Regions from separate parts of the Novosphingobium sp. KA1 genome, predicted to be linked through region 2. Evidence: predicted binding sites of a transcription regulator. Region 2 holds the regulator's gene; each other region holds the start of a gene.

Region 1 (7,171 bases), 710 kb from region 2:
TGGGCGTCCACGCAGTGATCTCCGGTTTCGACACGCGAATATGCTGATTTGCCGCACCCTAACGCGCCCTTGGCGCAAGGGAAGGCTGGATGAAGCGACGATCAACAGGTATGGGCGGGCAAATGTCCAAACCTCCTTTCAAATCCGGCGGCCCGAAGCGTGGCGGCGGTGGTTCGCGTGATGGCTCTTCGCGCGACGGTTCTTTCCGCAGCGGTCCGCGTGGCGGCAACTCCCGGGGCGATGCCCCACGCGATCGCGGCGCCCGCGGTGAAAGCCGGTATGGCGACGGCACCTACAGCACCGGGCGTGAAGACCGGCGCGGCGACAAGCCCACCTTCCATCGTGGCCCCCGCAAGCCCGAGGATGCAAAGCCATATGGCAGCAAGCCTTCCGGCGACCGCGGCCGCGAGGACCGGGGCGGTTTCACGCGTGACGGCCAGCGCGGCGACCGGCCTGCTTATGGGCGGGGTCCGCGCAAGGATGACGGCGCCAAGCCCTATGGCGGCAAGCCCTATGGCGGCAAGCCCTATGGCGGCAAGCCCTATGGCGGCAACGCGCGCAGCGATCGCGATGCCGGCGACTATGGCAGCAACGAACGCCCCTGGAGCAACCGCAACCGCGACGATCGCCGCGATACGCCGCAAGGCGCGCGCAGCGAACGCCCAGCCTTCGGCCGAGGTCCGCGCAAGGACGATGACCGCAAGACCTTCGGCGGCAAGCCCCACGGCAGCCGTGACGGCGGCGAGCGCCCCCGCAGCGACCGTTTTGCCGGTGATCGCTTCGGCAAGGACCGTTTCGCCAACGATCGGCCGCGCGACGATCGCCCCCGTGAAGAACGCCGCCCCCGCCCCGTTCGCGCCGCACCGCGCGCCGCTGCGCCCACGGCCAAGACCCCTGGCATGCCCGTGCGCGAAGGCGAACGCATCGCCAAGCTGCTCGCCCGTGCCGGTGTCGCCAGCCGCCGCGAGGCCGAGCGGCTGATCATCGAAGGCCGCGTGCGCCTTGGAGAAGATCTGATCGAAACCCCCTCCACCGTGCTGCCGAACCTGCGCGGCGTGACGGTCGACGGCAATCCCGTGCGCGATGCCGAGGAAACCCGCCTCTTCATCTTCCACAAGCCCTCCGGCCTCATCACCGCCGAGCGCGACCCGATGGGCCGCCCGACGATCTACACCGCGCTGCGCAACGCGCTGCCCGATGATTCGGGCCGCGTGATGCCGATCGGCCGCCTCGACCTCAACACCGAGGGCCTGCTGCTGCTGACCAACGACGGCGAGTTCAAGCGCCAGCTCGAACTGCCCGCCACCGGCGTGCCGCGCACCTACCGCGCCCGCACCTTCGGCGATATTTCGCAGGCCCAGCTCGAGGACCTCATCGAAGGCATCGAGATCGAAGGCGTTGTCTACGGCAAGATCGACGCCAACATGGAGCGCCGCACCGGACGCAACCAGTGGGTCGAGATGACCCTGACCGAAGGCAAGAACCGCGAAGTGCGCCGCGTTCTGGAGCACCTCGGACTGCAGGTCAGCCGCCTGATCCGCATTTCCTACGGACCGTTCCGCCTGCTCGACCTGCCCAAGGGCATGGTCGTGGAAGTCTCGCCCCGGGAACTCGAGAACTTCCGCCGCACGCTGCCGGACGCCAAGGCATGAAGCCTGCCAGTGCCCGGGGCAATGTACGGACCGGCCTGCGCATCGTCGCTGGTGAATGGCGCGGCCGCAAGCTGGCCGCGCCCGAAGGCGATGCCACGCGCCCGACCGCGGACCGCACCCGCGAGACGCTGTTCTCGATGCTGGCAAGCCGCCTCGGGACATTGGAGGGGCTGAAAGTGGCCGATCTCTTTGCCGGATCGGGCGCACTCGGCCTCGAGGCGCTTTCGCGCGGCGCCGCGCACTGCCTGTTCGTCGACCAGGACCCCGGCGCGATCCGGGCGATCCGCACCAACATCGCCAATCTGCGCGCGCAGGGGCAGACCGACGTGCGCGCAAGCTCGGCCCTGTCGCTTGGCCCCGCCAAGGACACGCTGGACCTCGTCCTGCTCGATCCACCTTACGACACCGGCGCCGGTGCCGTGGCGGTCGACAAGCTCAACCGCCTCGGCTGGATCGGCGAGCAGACCTGGGTCTGCATCGAAACCGGCCGCGACGAGACGTTCGCGATCAAGGGCTTCGAAGTGGAGTCCACGCGCGATGTCGGCAAGGCCCGGCTGCATATCCTGCGCCGCGTCCCGGCCTGACGCTTCAGGTTACATTTCCATACTTCAAGGGGTGCCTTTGCCGACCGCAAGGCACCCCTTTTGCGTTTGGTTACCTTTTGCGTTTGGTTACCTTTAGCCATCACCGGCGGTTACTTTTCCATACCACACTCAGTCACTTTTTCATGCTGGCAGGCCGCCCCGGCCAGTCCCTCATCGGCCTGTTGCCGAAGTGCAGGCCTGCCTGCCGGGGGTTGATGCAGCTATCGACGACGGTCTTCGAGCAGACCTTGTAGCTCTGCCCGTCTACCGTCACTTCGGAGGGATAGCCGCGGGATTCGCGGACCGAGGCGCCCGCCCGGTGATGCGGCGAGGCAGCCAGAGCCGAACCTGCGGTGGGAATGAGGGCGGCCGCTGCGGCCAGCACCACGATGGAGCGATAAAACATCCGGACTTCTCCATGGATGACAGCCGCACGCTCATCGTGACAATGCGCGCCCTCCGCTTCGGTTCCCGGCAAACCGGCGGGGATTGTTCTCCAGGCCTGGCGAAGCGGCCTTGCACGCCCCGCCCCCGTTCTCTAGATGTTCACGGGTGAACGATCTGCAATCCCCCGTGCCCGACGCCTCTTCCGACCCGCTCATCGACGGGCTGAACCCGCCCCAGCGCGAGGCAGTTCTGACCACCGAGGGCCCGGTGCTGATGCTGGCGGGTGCCGGTACCGGCAAGACGGCGGCGCTCACCCGCAGGCTGGCGCATCTGGTGCGCAGCCGCCTGGCGTGGCCAAGCGAGATTCTCTGCGTCACCTTCACCAACCGCGCCGCGCGCGAAATGCGCGAGCGTGTCGGCCAGTTGATCGGCCCGGCGGTCGAGGGCATGCCCTGGCTCGGCACTTTCCACGCGATTGCCGCCAAGATGCTGCGCCGCCACGCCGAACTGGTCGGCCTCCAGCCCAATTTCACGATCATCGACACCGACGATCAGCTGCGCGTGCTGAAGCAGCTGATCCAGGCCGAAGGGATTGATGAGAAGCGCTGGCCCGCGCGCCAGCTCGCCGGTTGCATCGATCGCTGGAAGAACCGCGGCCTCAACCCCGCCGATCTTGATGCCGGAGAGAACGAATCCTACGCCAACGGGCGCGGGCAGAAGTTCTACCAACTCTATCAGGACCGCCTGAAGACGCTGAACGCCTGCGATTTCGGCGATCTTCTGCTGCACATGCTGAACATCCTGCGCACCCACCGCGAAGTGCTGGAGCAATACCAGCAGCGTTTCAAATACGTGATGGTGGACGAGTATCAGGACACCAACCAGGTCCAGTACCTCTGGCTGCGCCTCATCGCGCAAGTCCGCAAGAACATCTGCGTGGTGGGCGATGACGACCAGTCGATCTACTCCTGGCGTGGCGCGGAAGTGGCCAATATCCTCAAGTTCGAGAAGGACTTCCCCGGCGCGAAAGTGATCCGGCTGGAGCAGAACTACCGCTCCACCCCGCAGATCCTTGCCGCCGCCTCGGGCCTGATCGGCGAGAATACCCAGCGCCTCGGCAAGACGCTGTGGACCGAGCGCCACGCGGGCGACAAGGTGCGCGTGATCGGTGTCTGGGACGCCCCCGAGGAAGCCCGCCGTGTCGGCGACGAGATCGAGCGGCTGGAACGCGAAGGCGCCGCGCTCGACCAGATCGCCATCCTCGTGCGCGCGCAGTACCAGACGCGCGAGTTCGAGGACCGCTTCATCGCGATCGGCATGAAGTACCGCATCGTCGGCGGCTTCCGCTTCTACGAGCGCGCCGAAATCCGCGACGCCCTCGCCTACTTGCGCGTCATCGCCCAGCCGGCGGACGACCTTGCCTTCGAGCGCATCTACAACGCCCCCAAGCGCGGTCTCGGGGCCAAGGCGCTGGAGGCGCTGCACACGCTTGCCCGCCGGCGCGCGATTCCGCTCGCCATGGCCGCGATCGAAATCGCCGATACCGACGAACTGCCCGCCCGCGCCCGCAACACCTTCCTCTCGCTGATGCGCGACTTCGCCCGCTGGCGCGATCTTTCCGCCACCGAGAACCCGGCCGACCTCATGCGCACCGTGCTCGACGAGAGCGGCTATACCGACGCGCTGCAGGCGGAAAAGACGCCCGAGGCGAACGGACGGCTGGAAAACCTCGTCGAACTCGCGCGCGCCATGGAAGAGTATGAAAGCCTCGGCGATTTCCTCGAACACGTGAGCCTGGTGATGGACAACGAGGCCGCCTCGGACGAGGAAAAGGTCACGATCATGACCATGCATGCCGCCAAGGGGCTGGAATTCGACAACGTGTTCCTGCCGGGCTGGGAGGAAGGCGTGTTCCCCTCGCAGCGCTCGATGGACGAAGGCGGCCTCGCCAGCCTCGAGGAAGAGCGCCGGCTTGCCTACGTCGCGATCACGCGGGCACGGCGCAAGTGCACGATCCTCCACGCCGCCAATCGGCGCATCTATGGCCAGTGGACCAGTTCCATCCCCTCGCGCTTCATTGCCGAACTGCCCGAGGATCACGTCGACAGCGAAACCACGCTATCGGGCGGCGCTTCGCTGTGGAGGGCGCAGTGGAGCGAACATGCCGATCCCTTCGCCGAAGTCGCCCGCGCGCAGCCTGCCCGCACGATGACGCGCGGGCCCGGCTGGCAGCGCGCAGCGGCGCAGGACTACGATCCCAAGCCGCGCCGTATCCCCGAATCGACCCGCAGCGCCGCCAGCTTCGCCTCGAAACCGCGCACCGACATCGAAGTCGGCGCCCGCGTGTTCCACGAGAAGTTCGGCTACGGCAAGGTCACCGGGCAGGAAGGCAACAAGCTGGAGATCGACTTCGAACAGGCCGGCGCCAAGCGTGTGCTTGACAGCTTCGTGAAGCCTGCCAGCGACGTCTGAAGCCGGCTCAGACGAGCCCCGGGATCAACCGCGAACGAACCTTCTCGGCATATGCACGGTAAGCCGGATCGGCGCGCAGGACCTTCTCCTCCTCGTCCGTGCGCATCCACAGCAGGATCCACGCCAGCGCATAGACCGCCAGGTTCCAGGCCGAAAGATAAAGCATCAGATAGCCGATGTGGTTGATGATGTAGGCCATGTACATCGGATGGCGCACCAGACGGTACACGCCGCCGCTTTTCACGCCGCGATTGGCCGCCACCACCCCGAAGCTGCGGCGCAGCGACAGCTTGGCGAGGATCGACAGGGCAACGCCGCCCAGGATCATCGAGGTCGAGACCAGATCCGGCACCAGCTGGACACCCCTGGGTACGATCAGCAGGCCCGCCGCCGTACCGCCGAAACCCACCAGCACCGGCTTGACCCCGGTCGCCACGTCGCCGGGCCGCTGCAGCAGGATCAGCACCACACCAAGCAATTCGGCCACCAGAAACACCACCAGCTGCGGGTGCTGCGGCATGGCCGGAAGCAGGCGCCAGACCACCATGTAGGCCAGCAGGATCATGAACGCGCATTCGGCAAGATGAAGCAGGCGAGGCAAAGTCATCGAAGTCCCCCGTCCCCCGCCGCAACGGCCGGGCACACGGAACAGCTAGCGCCACATTGGTAAACAGGCATTTAAGCGGCGACCAGCGCCCAACTCATTGCCAGGCGTTTAGGATCGGGAAACCATGATGCCCTAGGATCGCGGCCAGTTCCTTTCGACGGGCCTCATCCTGATGCATGAAATCCTTGCCGTCCTGCGGCCCCTGTTCTTCGTCGCGCTGCTGCTCGTCCCGCTCGAGTGGTTGCTGCCCGCACGCGGCCCCGATCGCCGCACCCGCGCGGGGGTAGTCGCGGACATTCTCCATGCAACGGTGGGCACGCTCATGATCCGGTTCGGCGCCATGCTGCTGCTGGCGCTGATCGCGCCCTTCGACCCGCTCGTGCATCTGTCCGGGACGATTCCGGTCTGGCTGCAGGCGATCATTTTGCTGCTGGCCTGCGACTTCATCATCTGGTGCGTGCACCGCAGCTTCCACGCCTCGCCCTTGCTCTGGCGCTTCCACCGCATCCACCATTCCAGCCCGCACCTCGACTGGCTGGCCACCGCCCGCGTCCATCCGGTCGAACAGATCGTCTTTGCCACCGCCATGGCGCTGCCGATGTGCATCGCCGCCTTCTCGCCCACGGCCGTGGCGATCTACATGGGGTTCTACACGCTGCACGCGAACCTGCTGCATGCCGATACCCGGCTCTCGTTCGGACCGCTCGACGCCGTGTTCACGCCGCCGCGCGTGCACCACTGGCACCATGCCGACGAAGAGCACGCCTATGACAGCAACTTCGGTTCGCAACTGGTGATCTGGGACAAGCTGGTCGGCACGGCCTATCGCCCTGAAGCCGAGCGCCCTTCCCGCTTCGGCGTCGAACAGGCGCCGCCGGAAAACTTCGTCGACCACCTCGCCGCGCCGTTCCGTGCGCAGCCCGAGCTACGATCGGATAGCGGCGGCGCCGTGGCCGAAAGCGCTCACTGACCCTGCGATGCGGCGTCGATCTGCGGCAGCAGTGGATCGGGAATGTTTGCCGCCGTGCCATCCGGGGCAAGATCGAGGATCGCCTCGCCCTGCCGTGAACGCGGCTGCCAGACCGGCAGGTCCGCACCGTTGGGATCGCCCGTCTTCGCGAAGTTCACCAGATAGCCGCTGGCGATCCGCGCCATGCCGGCATCCCGATCGCTCGCCCCCGCACCATACTTGATCGCCACGGTGCCGAGAAAATAGGGAATGTCGGTCGCATGGCCCGCGCCCTTGCCGTCCTGCGGCAGTGAACTGGCGACATAACCGAAGCGATATTCCCATACCGGCACGCCCTGGTCGGCGATCAGGCCCGACAACTGGCGTGCACCCGCGATCATCCCGCCGGCAACGCCGCCGATGTCATCGCTTGTCGCGCCGATGATCATCGGCACCTGATGGAACGTGCCGGAAGCGTACGCCTTGCGCTGATCGACGGCGATGCGGCCATCCGCGAACG
Region 2 (7,171 bases):
TCCGCAAGGCGATCGGCCGCCGCACCATCTTTAACCTGATGGGGCCGCTGGCGAACCCCGCCAACGTGCGCCGCCAGCTCGTCGGCATCGCGCGCCCGGCTTACGTTCCGATCTATGCCGAAGCGCTGATGCACCTCGGCAGCGAGCACTCGCTGGTCATCTCCGGCGACGAGGGGCTCGACGAACTGAGCCTTGCCGGCGGCAACGAAGTGGCTGAAATCCGGCACGGCGAACTGTCGATGCGCCGCGTCTCGCCCGGCGACGTCGGCCTCCCGGTCTCGCCGGTCGGCGCGATCCGCGGCGGCGATGCCGCCTACAACGCCGATGCCCTGCGACGCCTGCTCATGGGCGAGCACGGTCCTTACCGAGACGCCGTGCTGCTCAACGCCGCTGGCGCGCTGATCGTGGCGGGCGAGGTCGAGACCTGGCGCGACGGCGTCGAGGAAGCGGCCGAAGCCATCGACAAGGGCCTCGCCAACGCCCTGCTCAACTGCTGGATTTCCGCGCTCAAGGCCTGAGCCGCGCGAGAGGGATACGATGTCCGACAAGCTTACCGAGATCTGCGACACCAAGCGCGAGGAAGTTGCCGAGCGCAAGGCCGTCGCCACAATGGCCGACCTCGACGCGCATGCCGCCTATCAGACCGCCCCGCGCGGGTTCGAGACGGCCTTGCGCGCAAAGGCCACGACCGGCTTCGCACTGATCGCCGAAATCAAGAAAGCTTCGCCGTCCAAAGGACTGATTCGGCCTGATTTCCGTCCGGCCGAACATGCCCTGGCCTATGAGCGCGGCGGCGCCGCCTGCCTTTCGGTGCTGACCGACGCGCCCTACTTCCAGGGTCATGAGGACTTCCTGATGGACGCCCGCGCGGCGTGCTCGCTGCCAGTGATCCGCAAGGACTTCATGGTCGATCCCTGGCAGGTGGCCGAGGCCCGCTCGATCGGTGCCGACGCGATCCTCATCATTGTTGCCGCTCTCGATGACGTGCTGATGGCCGAGATCGAAGCCGCTGCCCACGAACGCGGCATGGATTGCCTTGTCGAAGTTCACAACGAATCCGAAATGGAGCGCGCAAGTCGCTTGAAATCAAGGTTGATCGGCGTGAACAACCGCGACCTCAAGCGCTTCGTCACCGATATCGGCACCACCGAGCGGCTTGCCCCGCTGGCCCCCGAAGGCACGCTGCTCGTCGCCGAAAGCGGCATCAACACCCACGCCGACCTCGAAAGACTCTCAGGTTGCGGCGCACGGACCTTCCTCGTCGGCGAAAGCCTGATGCGGGAAGCAGATGTCGAGGCGGCAACCCGCGCCTTGCTGACCGGCGCCTGATCCTCAGGCCAGCGGCAAGATCAATTCGGTAAGCGCCTCTGCCGCGGACACTTGCGGATAGAGGCGCCCCCGTTCGCAGAAGAGCGGGAAATCGCGAAGGGTTTCGCCGCTGGCCGGCAACCAGTCCCGGTAGAGCAGCGTCGCCGGTTCCTCCAGATCCATCGCCGGGCCGGTAACGGCCAGGACCGCGCACCGACCACCGGGGATCTCCTCCACCCGAACCCGGTCGTCGCCCACAAACCATGACGGCACGGAGGCACAGAGCCATACGCGGTGACCGCCTTCGACTGCGGTGCGAGGATCCGTCGGAAAGACATTGAAAGTACGGCTTTTACCCGGCGAAAAACCAAATTCCCTGCGCCAGTCGATAAAGCGGCGGATGCTATCCCCGATGCCCGCAGGATCGCCGCGATGCTCCATCACCGCCACACGCACGGCGGCAAATTCACGGATCTCGACTGCTGTCGTCATGACGTCATTCATGGCCTTGCTCCTTGCTGCCTGAAGTGACGCACTCACCGCCTCCCACGCCGACCAGTCCGGCGCCGATCGAAATGCCGATGGTGTCTGGCCAAGCCGCGCGCGGAACGCCCGCGCAAATGCCTCGGGCGCCTCGTATCCGGCATCCAGCGCCGCGTCGATCACCCGGGTGCCGGGGCGGAATGCAAGTTGCATCGCGGCCCGGTGCAACCGGGAAAGCTGCACGAAACGCTGAAGCGGCATCCCGCACAGGGCCCGGAACTGGCGATGGAAGTGAAACGGCGAGAACCCCGCCCAAGCTGCGATCGTTTCGAGGTCGGCCGCGGCATCCGGCTCGGCCTCGATCCGCTCCACCACGCGCGCCATCCGCTCGAGATAGCGGCGCCTGGAATGCTCAGGTCTTTTCGAGGTTTGCGTCATGGTCACCACATTGCCCGCAATGACCCCGGCCATCCTGACCGATCTTGCGAAAATTGCCCCGGAGCACCTGTCCTACCACGCCGAATTCTGCCATCGCGGTGTCATGACCGATCGCCTGTTCTTCGTTGAAAGCGCGCAAATCCGCCCGTTCGGCAGCCAGCGCGCTTTCACTTCAGAACCGTGTCAACCGTGTCAACCGACCTGTCACCTTGTAGCCCGGACGAACCGCCCGAAATGACCAAGAACCTCACCCACATCGATTCGGACGGCACCGCCCGCATGGTGGACGTCGGCGCCAAGGCCGAAACCCAGCGCCTCGCGGTCGCCTCGGGCCGTATCACCATGACAGCCACGGCGCTGGAGGCGATCCGCGCCGGCAATGCCCCAAAGGGTGACGTACTGGGCACCGCCCGTATCGCCGGGATCATGGCAGGCAAGAAGACATCCGACCTGATCCCGATGTGCCACCCGCTGATGCTCGATGCCGTCAATGTCGATTTCAACTTCGAGGACAACGCCATCCGGGCCACGGCGACCGCTTCACTCACCGGCAAGACCGGAGTCGAAATGGAAGCAATTACAGCAACATCAATGGCACTCCTGACAATCTATGACATGGCCAAGGCGCTCGACAAGGGCATGGTCGTTGGCGAGATCCGCCTGATCGAGAAGCGGGGCGGAAAGTCCGGCCACTGGATCGCGGAGGACCTTGCCTGATGACCCCAGGTCGAATGCTGACGCTCGAGCAGGCACAGGAAAGGCTGCTGAAACTGGTCACCCCGCTGTCGATCGAGCGGGTCGACATGGAAGGCGCACTCGGGCGCTATCTCGCCGAGCCGCTGTTCGCGCGGCGCACCCAACCTGCCGCCGATGTCTCGGCCATGGACGGTTATGCCGTCGCCTCCAGCGATCTGGCCGGTCCGTGGCACGTCATCGGCGAAAGCGCAGCCGGCCATCCTTATGCCGAGACGGTCGCCCCGGGGCAGGCCGTGCGCATTTCCACCGGCGCACTCCTTCCTGCAGGCGCCGATGCGGTGATCGTACAGGAAGACCTTGCCCGCGATGATCATCATATCACGCTGACCGGCGACGGCCCCTCTCCTGCCGGCAAGCACATCCGCTGCCGAGGCATGGACTTTCCGGAGGGCCGCGAAATCCTGCCGGCGGGCATCCGGATTGGCCCCGCGCAGGCGGCCCTGGCAATTGCCGCCGGTCACAAGCACCTCCCCGTCTGCCGCATGCCGCGCATCGCGGTGATCGACAGCGGCGACGAACTCGCGCCCGATCCGGAAACCTGCGAAACACATCAGGTCCCCGCCAGCAATGGCGTGATGCTCGCGGCCCTCGCACGGACCCTTCCGGTGGAAATCACGCGGATCGGACCGGTCGCCGACCATCTCGACGCCCTGCTTGCCGCCTTCGAATCCGCCAAAAACGTGGACCTTGTCATCACCAGCGGCGGGGCATCCGTCGGCGATCATGACCTGATCCGTCCCGCCCTCGAAGCGTGGGGCGCCCGGATCGACTTCTGGCGCGTGGCCATCAAGCCGGGCAAGCCGCTGCTGGTTGCCGTCAAGACTGCAAGCGCGCGCCAACAGATCGTGCTCGGCCTGCCCGGCAATCCCGTGTCCAGTCTGGTCACCGCCTATCATTTCCTGCTGCCGGTATTACGCGCGATGCTGGGCGCGCGCAGCCCGCTCCCGCTGTCATTCGAGGCACGCCTTGCCGCACCGCTTCCCGCCAGTTCGGATCGCCGGGTATTCCTGCGGGGGCTCTGGGACGGCGCGACGGTCACCTCTCATGTGCTCCAGGATAGCGGCGCACTGGGCGCCCTGGCGGCCAGCAATGTGCTCATCGATCGACCGGCAGGCATGCCAGCCGCCGAAGCCGGAGATCCGGTACGGGTCTACTTGCTCCAGAATGGCGGTATCGCTTGACGATGCACATTTCGTTGCTTAGTTGTTCTCGCATTGTTCGCGAACAGAACTCGAAGTGTTCTACGCGAGAGGAACAAGGCCGCATCGCGCGGCCCATCAGGCGAGGCAGGCCACATGTTGACGCGCAAGCAGCACGAATTGCTCCGGTTCATCCAGCTCAGGCTTGAGGACAGCGGCGTCTCGCCCAGCTTCGAAGAGATGAAGGACGCGCTGGACCTCAAGTCGAAGTCCGGGGTGCACCGCCTGATTTCCGCGCTCGAGGAACGCGGCTTCATCCGGCGCCTGCCGAACCGCGCGCGCGCTCTGGAAGTGCTCCGCCAGCCCGAAGACATCACCAGCAAACCGATTGCCACGCCAAAGGCTCTCGAAGTGCCGCAATCCGCGCCTGTCGCGGCAAGCAGCGCTCCGGCAAACGACGTGATCGAAATTCCGCTCCACGGGCGCATTGCCGCGGGCGTTCCGATCGAGGCACTCGAAGGCCAGTCTACATTGCCTGTGCCGGCCGCCCTGCTTGGAGCGGGAGAACACTACGCTCTTGAAGTATCCGGCGACTCGATGATCGAAGCCGGCATTCTCGATGGCGATCTCGCCTTGGTGAAGCGCACCGACATCGCCCGTGACGGCGAGATCGTAGTGGCGCTCGTGCGCGGCGAGGAAGCGACGCTCAAGTACTTGCGCCGCGAGGGCGGCAAGGTTCGCCTCGATCCGGCGAATGCCGCGTACGAACCACAGATCTACGGCGCCGATGAAGTTCAGGTGCAAGGCAAGCTGACCGGCATTCTTCGCCAGTATCACTGACGAGAGGTAGCCGCCTGCCGGAACCCCGGACTTCGGCTGCCCCAGCCACTGCGCTTGCTGCACGAAGATGCATGGTTTTTCCCTTCGCCAACCACGTATGGAACAGGCGCAAATCGCCAGGCATAGGCGGCGCAAAACGGTATCCGGGCGACATGAACCCGCCGTTTTTCAGCCGCCTTGTGCCGTACGCCACCAACCGTGCTGGCCCTGTTCCTGAGCAACGCTCTGAAAAGTCGCATTCCCAAGGTCAACCGTTACACCGCCGGTCCGCGCAAGCGCCTGTCGATCGAATTTCAGCCATCTCGGGCTGCACGCTGGTGGCAGGTAACGATCGGCGATGACGATGTCGCTGGCAGCACAGGCCCGAGCGAGTGAAGCCAGAGGCACATGCGCACGGTTGCGCGAAAGCAGGATCCGCCAGATCCGTCCGGTTTTCTCGACCGTCACCAGGCAAAACTCAGCGTTGCAACGCGCGCCCGACCAATCCTGCAAGGCCACCGTTCCCGACCGGAGCCCCGCAGTCTCGACGAGACTGTCTCTTGCATAGTCCCCCACACCGTCGCGCAGCACGGCCAACTTCGAGCCGTTGTCGACCACCAGAGCGACATGGCGGCCATCGCCGGAAACCATGATGTCCGGCGGTTGCACCATCAGCAGCCCGCCTAGCCCCAGGACAGCGGGAACAACACCCCAGAAACGGACCCGGTGGCTCCACAGCGCGAACCACAGCCCGCCGATGACAAAAAGGAGGAAATGGCCGCCGCCCATCCTGGGCATGGCGCTGACCGCACCCGGGAAATGCGCGACGTTCCTGGCAAGCGCAAGGAGCATCGAGATCGCCTCCCCGGACAGCCACCAGACCGGCTCACCGACACCCGCAAGGTCGAGCAGCAGGCTGAATGCAACCAGCGGCATGATGACAAATGTCGTAAGCGGTATGGCTACCAGATTGGCAAGTGCGCCGTACACCCCGGCGCGGTGGAAGTGATAAAGCCCGATCGGCATCAGGACACATTCGATCGCCACGCCCGTCACCAGCATCAGCGTCAGCGCGCGCGCCAGCTTCATCGGCCAAGCATCGTCGCGCGGACTCAGCATTCGCTGAATCGGCCCCGCATTGCCAACAACGATCAGGGCAAGAACTGCCGCAAAACTCATCTGGAAGCTCGGCCCGACAATGCTCTCCGGCCAGAACAGCATCACCGCGAACGCAGCTGCCGCAAGCAGGCGGACCGACAGGGCCTCTCGCCCCAGCGCCAGCGCAGTCAGTACCAGCAGGGCCCCTGCACAGGAGCGGACCGTGGGTACCTGAGAACCTGTAAGCACCGTGTAGCCTATTCCGGCGAGCGCCCCGACGGCCGCAGCCGCTACAGGTAGCCGGACCCGCAGCGCAACGGCGGGGAAAAGCGCCAGGAGCCGCAGGATGACGACATATACCGCCCCGATCACGGCGCTGACATGCAGGCCACTGATCGAAAGCAGATGCGCCAGCCCGGAATCGCGCATCGCCTGGGCATCGCTTTCGCCGATGCTGCCCATATCGCCAGTCACAAGCGCAACCGCGATTCCGGCTTCCGCGGGAGCGAGCCGTGACCGGACATGGCCGGCAAGTTCGGAACGCCATCGTGCCAACCGATCTCCACTCTCGCTCGCGCCCGGCGCAAGCACCACGATCGGCGCGGTGACGCTTCCCGTCGCGGACAGGCCGGAGAACCACGCCGCCCGGGCGAAATCGTAGCCTCCCGGAAACATCGGCGGTGCAGGCGCAATCAGCCTGCCATGGAATCGGATCAATGCGCCCGGCGCAATCAAGAGCCCCTGTGAGTTGCGTGCAAAGCGTGTCGAAACGTTGACCCTGACCTTGATCGCACGCCCGGTGCCCGGTTCCCGCATTGCCAGCACCAGCCTGTCACGCGAGAATGCCGGTTGCTCCTCCACCGACAGCACCCGCCCCACCAGACTGCCCGAAATCGGACGCGAAATCGCGGCCGTGCCGACCAGCGCGGACTTCCCCCAGATCACCAGAAAACCCGCAAGAATCAGCACCGCCAGCGACCAGGCGGCACGGCGCAGGAACGGATAACGGGACCTTCCCTCCCGCCACGCCGCGCCCCCTGCTCCAATGACGACACAAATGGCGCTGAATGCGATCCAGTACGCCGGCCCCGGCAAGGTAAACCAGCACAGGATTCCGGTTCCGAAAGCTG
Region 3 (7,171 bases), 790 kb from region 2:
CGGTGGAGCACTTCGAGCAGCTTGCGCACGTCCTCGAAGTGGAGGCCGGTGGTCGGCTCGTCCAGCACGTAGAGCGTCTGGCCGGTGGAGCGGCGGGCGAGTTCCTTGGCGAGCTTGACGCGCTGCGCCTCGCCGCCGGACAGCGTGGTCGCCTGCTGGCCGACCTTGACGTAGCCCAGGCCCACCTCGTTCAGCATGTGCATCTTGTCGCGGATCGGCGGCACCGCCTTGAAGAACTCCTCCGCGTCCTCGATCGTCATGTCGAGCACGTCGGCGATGGAGTGGCCCTTGAACTTCACTTCCAGCGTTTCGCGGTTGTAGCGCTTGCCGTGGCATTCCTCGCAGGTGACGTAGACGTCGGGCAGGAAGTGCATCTCGATCTTGATCAGCCCGTCGCCCTGGCACGCCTCGCAGCGGCCGCCCTTGACGTTGAAGCTGAAGCGCCCGGCCTTGTAGCCGCGCGCTTCCGATTCCGGCAGCCCGGCGAACCAGTCGCGGATCTGGGTGAAGGCGCCGGTGTAGGTGGCAGGGTTGGAGCGCGGGGTGCGGCCGATGGGGGACTGGTCGATCTCGATCACCTTGTCGCAGTGTTCGAGCCCGGTGATCCGGTCATGCGCGCCCGCCACCACCCGCGCGCCGTTGAGCTGGCGCGAGGCGCCGGCCTGCAGCGTGTCGATGGTGAGCGAGCTCTTGCCCGAGCCGGACACGCCGGTGACGCAGCAGAACGTGCCGAGCGGGAACTGCGCCGTCACGTTCTTCAGGTTGTTGGCGCGGGCGTTCTCGACGACGATCTGCTTGCCATTGCCCTTGCGGCGCGTGGTCGGCACCTCGATCCTGCGGGTGCCGTTGAGGTACTGGGCGGTGAGGCTGTTCTTGCTCTTGAGCACTTGCTTCAGCGTGCCCTCGGCCACCACCTGCCCGCCGTGGACACCGGCGCCGGGGCCAAGGTCGACGATATGGTCGGCGGTGCGGATCGCGTCCTCGTCATGCTCGACGACGATCACGGTGTTGCCAAGGTCGCGCAGACGCTTGAGCGTTTCCAGCAGCATGTCGTTGTCGCGCTGGTGGAGGCCGATCGAGGGTTCGTCGAGCACGTAGAGCACGCCCGAGAGGCCCGAGCCGATCTGGCTGGCAAGGCGGATGCGCTGGCTCTCGCCGCCCGACAGCGTGCCGCTGGTACGGTCGAGGTTGAGGTAGTCGAGCCCGACGTTGTTGAGGAAGCCGAGCCGCTCGTTGATTTCCTTGAGGATGGCCCTGGCGATCTGCTGCTGCTGGCTGGTGAGCTTCTCCTCCAGCGCGCCGAACCACGCGAAGCCGTCCGCCACCGAAAGCCGCGCGGCATCGGCAATGTCGCTGCCGGCGATCTTCACCGACAGCGCCTCGGGCTTGAGGCGCTTGCCATCGCAGGTCTCGCAGGGCTGCGCGGTCTGGAACTTGGACAGTTCCTCGCGCATCCAGGCAGAGTCGGTCTGGATCATGCGGCGGTTGAGGTTGCCGATCACGCCCTCGAACGGCTTGTTGACCGTGTATTCCTTCTTGCCGTCCTTGAACGTCAGCGGCACGGCCTTGCCCCCGGTGCCGTAGAGGATGACGATCTTCAGCTCGGTCTGCAGCGCGTCCCACGGCGTGGTGAGGTCGAACCCGAAGTGCTCGGCCAGGCTGGAGAGCACCTGCATGTAATAAGGCGAAGGCGGGTTCGACTTGGCCCAGGGCACGATGGCGCCCTGCTTGAGGCTGAGATGCTCGTTCGGGACAACCAGCTGCGGGTCGAACAGCAGCTTCTCGCCCAGCCCGTCGCAGGCCGGGCAGGCCCCCTGCGGGGCGTTGAACGAGAACAGGCGCGGCTCGATCTCCTCGATGGTGAAGCCGCTGACCGGGCAGGCGAACTTTTCGCTGAACACGATGCGATTCGGCGGCAGGCCGGCGCCCTTGAGGTTCTTCTTGCCCTTACCCTCTTCCTCACGGCCCGGCACGACGCCGTCCGCAAGGTCGATGTAGGCCAGCCCCTCGGCGAGCTTGAGCGCCTGTTCGAAGCTGTCGGCAAGGCGCGTCTGGATGCCGTCCTTGACCGCGATGCGGTCCACCACGACCTCGATGTCGTGCTTGTACTTCTTGTCGAGCGCGGGGGCGTCCTCGATGGCGTAGAGCTCGCCGTCGATGCGCACGCGGGTGTAGCCCGCCTTCTGCCACTCGGCCAGTTCCTTGCGGTATTCACCCTTACGGCCGCGCACAACCGGCGCGAGCAGGTAGGCGCGGGTGCCTTCGGGCAGTTCCATCACCCGGTCGACCATGTTGGAGACGGTCTGCGCCTCGATCGGCAGGCCGGTGGCGGGTGAATAGGGAATGCCCACACGCGCCCAGAGCAGGCGCATGTAGTCCCAGATCTCCGTCACCGTCGCCACCGTCGAGCGCGGGTTGCGACTGGTGGTCTTCTGCTCGATCGAGATTGCCGGGCTGAGGCCGTCGATATGCTCGACGTCGGGCTTCTGCATCATCTCCAGGAACTGGCGCGCATAGGCCGAGAGGCTCTCGACATAGCGGCGCTGGCCCTCGGCATAGATCGTGTCGAACGCGAGGCTGGATTTCCCCGAACCCGACAGGCCGGTGATGACGATCAGCTTCTCGCGCGGGAGTTCGATGTCGAAACCCTTGAGGTTATGCTCACGGGCGCCGCGGACGGTGATGTGGGAGAGACTCATGGGGGCGGTATGTTCCAGATTTGTTCGCGACACGCAAGCCATGCCGCAGCAGGACCGGTCCGGCGTCATTTGGGAACGCGCTTGAGGAAATCAACGCATGCCCCACCCCGCCGCAAAGCGCCTGCAAATTTATCGCCGCGTCATTCGTCGGCGATTCAATGCACTCCATCGAAGCACCGATGCCGTTTGCCGATCCGGGGGTTTGCGGACTTGAAAGCCCCGCGACGATGCGCAATAGAGTCCCTGCCCGAATAGAGTATCGACTCACCCTTTGCCGTGTTTTCTGCCTCGTTAAAATAAGTAAAGGCAGCATAACAATCGCTTGGCCAGGATCGTCGCAACACGGGCGAACAGCAGTCCATGCAGTACCTTCCGGCGAGCCATCGAGCCGGCGGAACAAGCATCTGCACAACTTTGCTTTTTTCGGAATTCGTCCGGGCCGCAGGCAGTTTGCAGGTTCGCGCAGCAGGGAGGCTTCGCGGGCGATGGGAGCTGCACACTCAGGAGGAGTACCCAAGATGCACAAGATCCATTCCACGTTCGCCATGGCCGCCGCCACCGCCCTGACCGCGGCCTCCATGATCGCGCTCACGCCGCCGGCAGCCGCCGAGGAGGTGGTCGTCAAGCATCAGATCGACCGGAACGTCCCGCGGGTCGTGGTGCGCTACGGCGACCTCGATCTCGACAGCCCGTACGGCCGCGATCGCCTGACCGTTCGCCTCGATTCCGCCGTCAAGAAGGTCTGCGGCTTCGCGGATTACCGTGATATTCCGGAATACAGCAACATGATCAGCTGCCGCGACGAATCCACCGGCCGCGCCTATGCGGCGCGTGACGAACTCTTCGCCCAGCGCATGGCCGCCCGCGAACGCGGCGAAACCCTCGCGCTCGCCGGCAGCGGCGGCGGCTCCCTGGCCGTCTTTGCGCAACGCTAGGAAAATGAGGGATTTCGCACCGGCCCCGCCGCTTGCGCGAGGCCGGTGCGTGATCCATAAATACACCCCCACGCAATTTCAGAACGTTTCCGAAATAAACCCACCAACATCACCTGAAACATACTTGCAAAAGCGCGTGTAGTTATAAAAATAGAGCGAAACGAACTATTTTTAACGTTTATCACTATTATTATTCGCGGAAATCAAATCCGCCAGGCCGGGCCCAAAGCGGTCAGGACGCGGCACTGCATCGGCCGCCCGCCCCTACCCAGCCGTCCCCCAGCCCCACCCCGCACCGGGTTCCCCCGCAGGCCGGCAGCCCGCCGCAGGCTCGGCACGCTCCGTCTCCGCGCCGCGCAATTCGTCGCATTGGCTTTGCGCGCCGCCGCGAAGACCGCCAGAGATGCGCGCAAACACCTTCAGGGACGGAGTACAAAGATGAGGGGGTCGCTTTTCCTGCGCGCACTGGGCGCGCCGGCTTTCGCAATGGTGTCCGCGGCAACGCTGGCCACCGCATTCGCCAGCCCGGCGCTCGCCGACGATCCGCGCGATCCGACGATGACGCCCGAGGCCATCGCCCGCGACCGGGCCATCATCCGCAAGCTCAACCAGGACCAGCTCGCCTACGTGCGCCAGCGCGATGCACAGTACGCCAAGGGCTGGAAGGCCTATCGCCAGTCGGGCGATGACGACGGCGATTTCGAGGAAGGCGACTACCAGTCCGGCCGGGCCGACTACGCCCGCCAGTCGCGCGACTATGCCCAGGCCCGCCGCGACTACGAGGCCGATCTCGCGCAGTGGCGCCGCGACGTCGCCGCCTGCCGCGCGGGGAATTATTCGCGCTGCCGCTGAGAGACTGTTTAAAAAATGCCCTAAAGGGCATTTTGAGGGCGGCACCAGCCCACTCCCCCACCCGACCACCCACAGAATACTGCCGATGGGTGGTCGGGTGGGGGAGTGGGCCGGTGCCGCGAAATTCGCGAAAAAGCGGGCCGGACACAGCGTCCGGCCCGCTTTTTTGTGCCTTATACCAAGGTGCGATGATGCTGACGCATCAGCAGCTTGGAACGCCCGGGCGCCGCGCGGCGCTTAACCTAGCTACGGTCATCTCACGTCACCAGTTCGCTCAGCGGCGCCGTGATCTTCAGGCTGAACCCGTCGGCCTCGTAGCGCTGCTCGACCGCGCTGCGGAAACCGAATCCCATGTCGATCAACCGCGAACCGAAGCCCTTGCGCTGCGGCGCGCAGACCGGCGGGCCGCCTTCCTCCTGCCAGTGCAGGGTCAGGCTCTCGCCATCAAGCTCCCACCAGAAGCCGACGCGGCCCGTCTCGTTCGACAGGGCGCCATACTTGATCGCATTGGTCGCCAGTTCGTGCAGCATGAGCGTGAGCGCCACCACCGCACGCGAGCCGATCTGCAACTCCGGCCCGGCGATCGACACGCGCTCGCGGGCGACATGCATCGCGATCGAGGAATGCACCACCTGTTCCAGCGAGGCCTCCGACCAGTCCTGATGGATCAGGACGTCATGGGCCTTGCCCATCGCCGCCAGCCGCGACGAAAAGGCGTCCAGCGCCCCCGGCTCCGCCGAGCCGCGCAGGCTCTGGCGCGCGATCGCCTGGACGAGGGCGAGCGTGTTCTTGAGGCGGTGCCCCAGTTCCTGGTTGGCGAGCGCCAGCGCGGCCTGCGCGCGCATCTTGCCGGTGGTCTCGACCACGGTGTCGAGCATGCCGCCGATGGAACCGTCGGCCAGCCTGAGCGGACTGTAGCAGAACGTGAACCAGGCCTGCTCGCGGTAGCCGAAACGCTCGACCTCCAGCGGGAAATCCTCGATGTAGGTGGGCTCGCCGGCAAAGGCGCGATCGGCGATCGGGCCGATGATCTCCCATGCCTCGGACCATATATCGGCAAACGAGCGCCCGAGCGGGGCCGGCTTGTCGCCCAGGATCGGCACGAAGGCATCGTTGTAGAGCGTCGTCAGCCCGGCGCCCCAGATGACCGCCTTGGGGAAACGGGAATCGAGCATCTGCTGGACCACCAGACGCAGTTCGACCGGCCAGTCCTCACGCGGACCCAGCGGGGTCGTGCTCCAGTCGAAGGCGGCAACCTGCGCGCGCATGCCGGGGACGGCATGCGGCTCGCCCGCCGACGCGCAAGGCAGTCCCGCAAGAGGGGCGGCGGTCATGAAAGGCGGATCTCTGTTCTCCCTAGCGATCCAAGGTAGTTCACAGCATTTCGGATAAAACCCGCCGCTTGTCCAAGACATTCTGCTTTGCCTCCCCGCCCCTGCTTCCACCGGCGCCGCGCCGGACCAGAGCAGGCTTGCCTCCCCTGCCCCGCTGCCTAAAAGCGGGGGCCATGAAAAAATCCCTCCTTGCGCCCGTCACAGCGCTGCTCGCCTCTGTCTGCCACCCTGCCATCGCGCGCGAGGCCATCGATGCCGACCGCATGGTCGCCGACGTCAAGACGCTCTCGTCCGATACCTTCGAGGGCCGCGCGCCGGGCACCGTGGGCGAGGAACGCACCATCGGCTACCTGATCGCGCGCTTCCAGGACATCGGCCTCCAGCCGGCCGGGCCGGACGGCCAGTGGGTGCAGAAAGTGCCGCTGCTGCACACCAAGCTGGGCGCGCCCGGGACGCTCGCCTTCGCAGGGCCCAAGGGGCCGATGCCGGTGACGGTCGCCAAGGACATCTACATCTCCACCCTGCGCCCCGAGGATACCGCGCGGATCGCCGGCGCGCCGGTGGTCTTTGTCGGCTACGGCGTGCATGCGCCCGAGCGCGGCTGGGACGACTTCAAGGGCATGGACCTCAAGGGCAAGGTCGTTGTCTTCCTCATCAACGATCCCGACTTCTACGCGAAGAAGGGCGAGCCCGCCGCCGGCAAGTTCGGCGACCGGACGATGACCTACTACGGCCGCTGGACCTACAAGTTCGAGGAAGCCGCGCGACAGGGCGCGATCGGTGCGCTGATCGTGCATGACACGGCGGGCGCGGGCTATGGCTGGAACGTCGTCACCAGCCCGGGCGGCGAGAACTACGACATCGTGCGCAGCAAGGACAAGCTCACCAGCCTGGCGCTGCAGGGCTGGCTCTCCGCCGACGCGGCGACGCGTCTGTTCGCCTCGGCCGGGCTGGACCTTGCAAAGCTTTCGGTCGCCGCGCGCCGTCCGGACTTCAGGCCGGTGGACCTCAAGGGCGTGACCTTCGATGCCGAGGTCCCGGTCGCCCACGAGGAAGTCATGAGCCACAACGTGCTGGCGCAGATCCCCGGCACCACCCGCAAGGACGAGACGGTGATGTTCGGCGCCCACTGGGACGCCTACGGCAAGGGCGCGCCCGACGCCCAGGGCCGCATCTACCGCGCCGGCGCCAATGACGACGGCATCGGCATCGCCGGCATCCTCGACATCGCCCGCGTCATGAAAAGCGAGCCGGCGCCGCAGCGCACGGTCGTCTTCGCGGCCTGGACGGCGGAGGAGCGCGGGCTGCTCGGCTCCGAATACTACGCCGCCAACCCGGTGTTCCCGATGGA

What was found. Region 2 encodes LexA, which represses DNA repair genes until DNA is damaged. Its sites were predicted from a motif close to GTTCCNCNCTTGTTCT; they were not measured.
Region 1: a site for LexA is predicted at 2,770-2,785, ahead of CA833_RS00765 (ATP-dependent helicase). Genes of this name have one in related genera too.
Region 3: a site for LexA is predicted at 2,711-2,726, ahead of uvrA (excinuclease ABC subunit UvrA). Genes of this name have one in related genera too.

What each region holds. Positions count from the first base shown of each region.
Region 1 is NZ_CP021247.1:123,927-131,097, forward strand. Features, by position in the region: gene CA833_RS00745 (MFS transporter) at 1-11, opposite strand, end outside; gene CA833_RS00750 (pseudouridine synthase) at 123-1,652, shown strand; gene rsmD (16S rRNA (guanine(966)-N(2))-methyltransferase RsmD) at 1,649-2,236, shown strand; gene CA833_RS00760 (hypothetical protein) at 2,370-2,642, opposite strand; gene CA833_RS00765 (ATP-dependent helicase) at 2,789-5,095, shown strand; gene CA833_RS00770 (isoprenylcysteine carboxylmethyltransferase family protein) at 5,103-5,702, opposite strand; gene CA833_RS00775 (sterol desaturase family protein) at 5,875-6,672, shown strand; gene CA833_RS00780 (carboxylesterase/lipase family protein) at 6,666-7,171, opposite strand, start outside.
Region 2 is NZ_CP021247.1:3,142,209-3,149,379, reverse strand. Features, by position in the region: gene trpD (anthranilate phosphoribosyltransferase) at 1-518, shown strand, start outside; gene trpC (indole-3-glycerol phosphate synthase TrpC) at 538-1,329, shown strand; gene CA833_RS15145 (GyrI-like domain-containing protein) at 1,333-2,262, opposite strand; gene CA833_RS15140 (hypothetical protein) at 2,249-2,467, shown strand; gene moaC (cyclic pyranopterin monophosphate synthase MoaC) at 2,464-2,946, shown strand; gene CA833_RS15130 (molybdopterin molybdotransferase MoeA) at 2,946-4,166, shown strand; gene lexA (transcriptional repressor LexA) at 4,281-4,964, shown strand; gene CA833_RS15120 (ComEC/Rec2 family competence protein) at 5,133-7,171, opposite strand, start outside.
Region 3 is NZ_CP021247.1:204,439-211,609, forward strand. Features, by position in the region: gene uvrA (excinuclease ABC subunit UvrA) at 1-2,699, opposite strand, end outside; gene CA833_RS01145 (UrcA family protein) at 3,218-3,634, shown strand; gene CA833_RS01150 (hypothetical protein) at 4,073-4,486, shown strand; gene CA833_RS01155 (sensor histidine kinase) at 4,744-5,820, opposite strand; gene CA833_RS01160 (M28 family metallopeptidase) at 5,994-7,171, shown strand, end outside.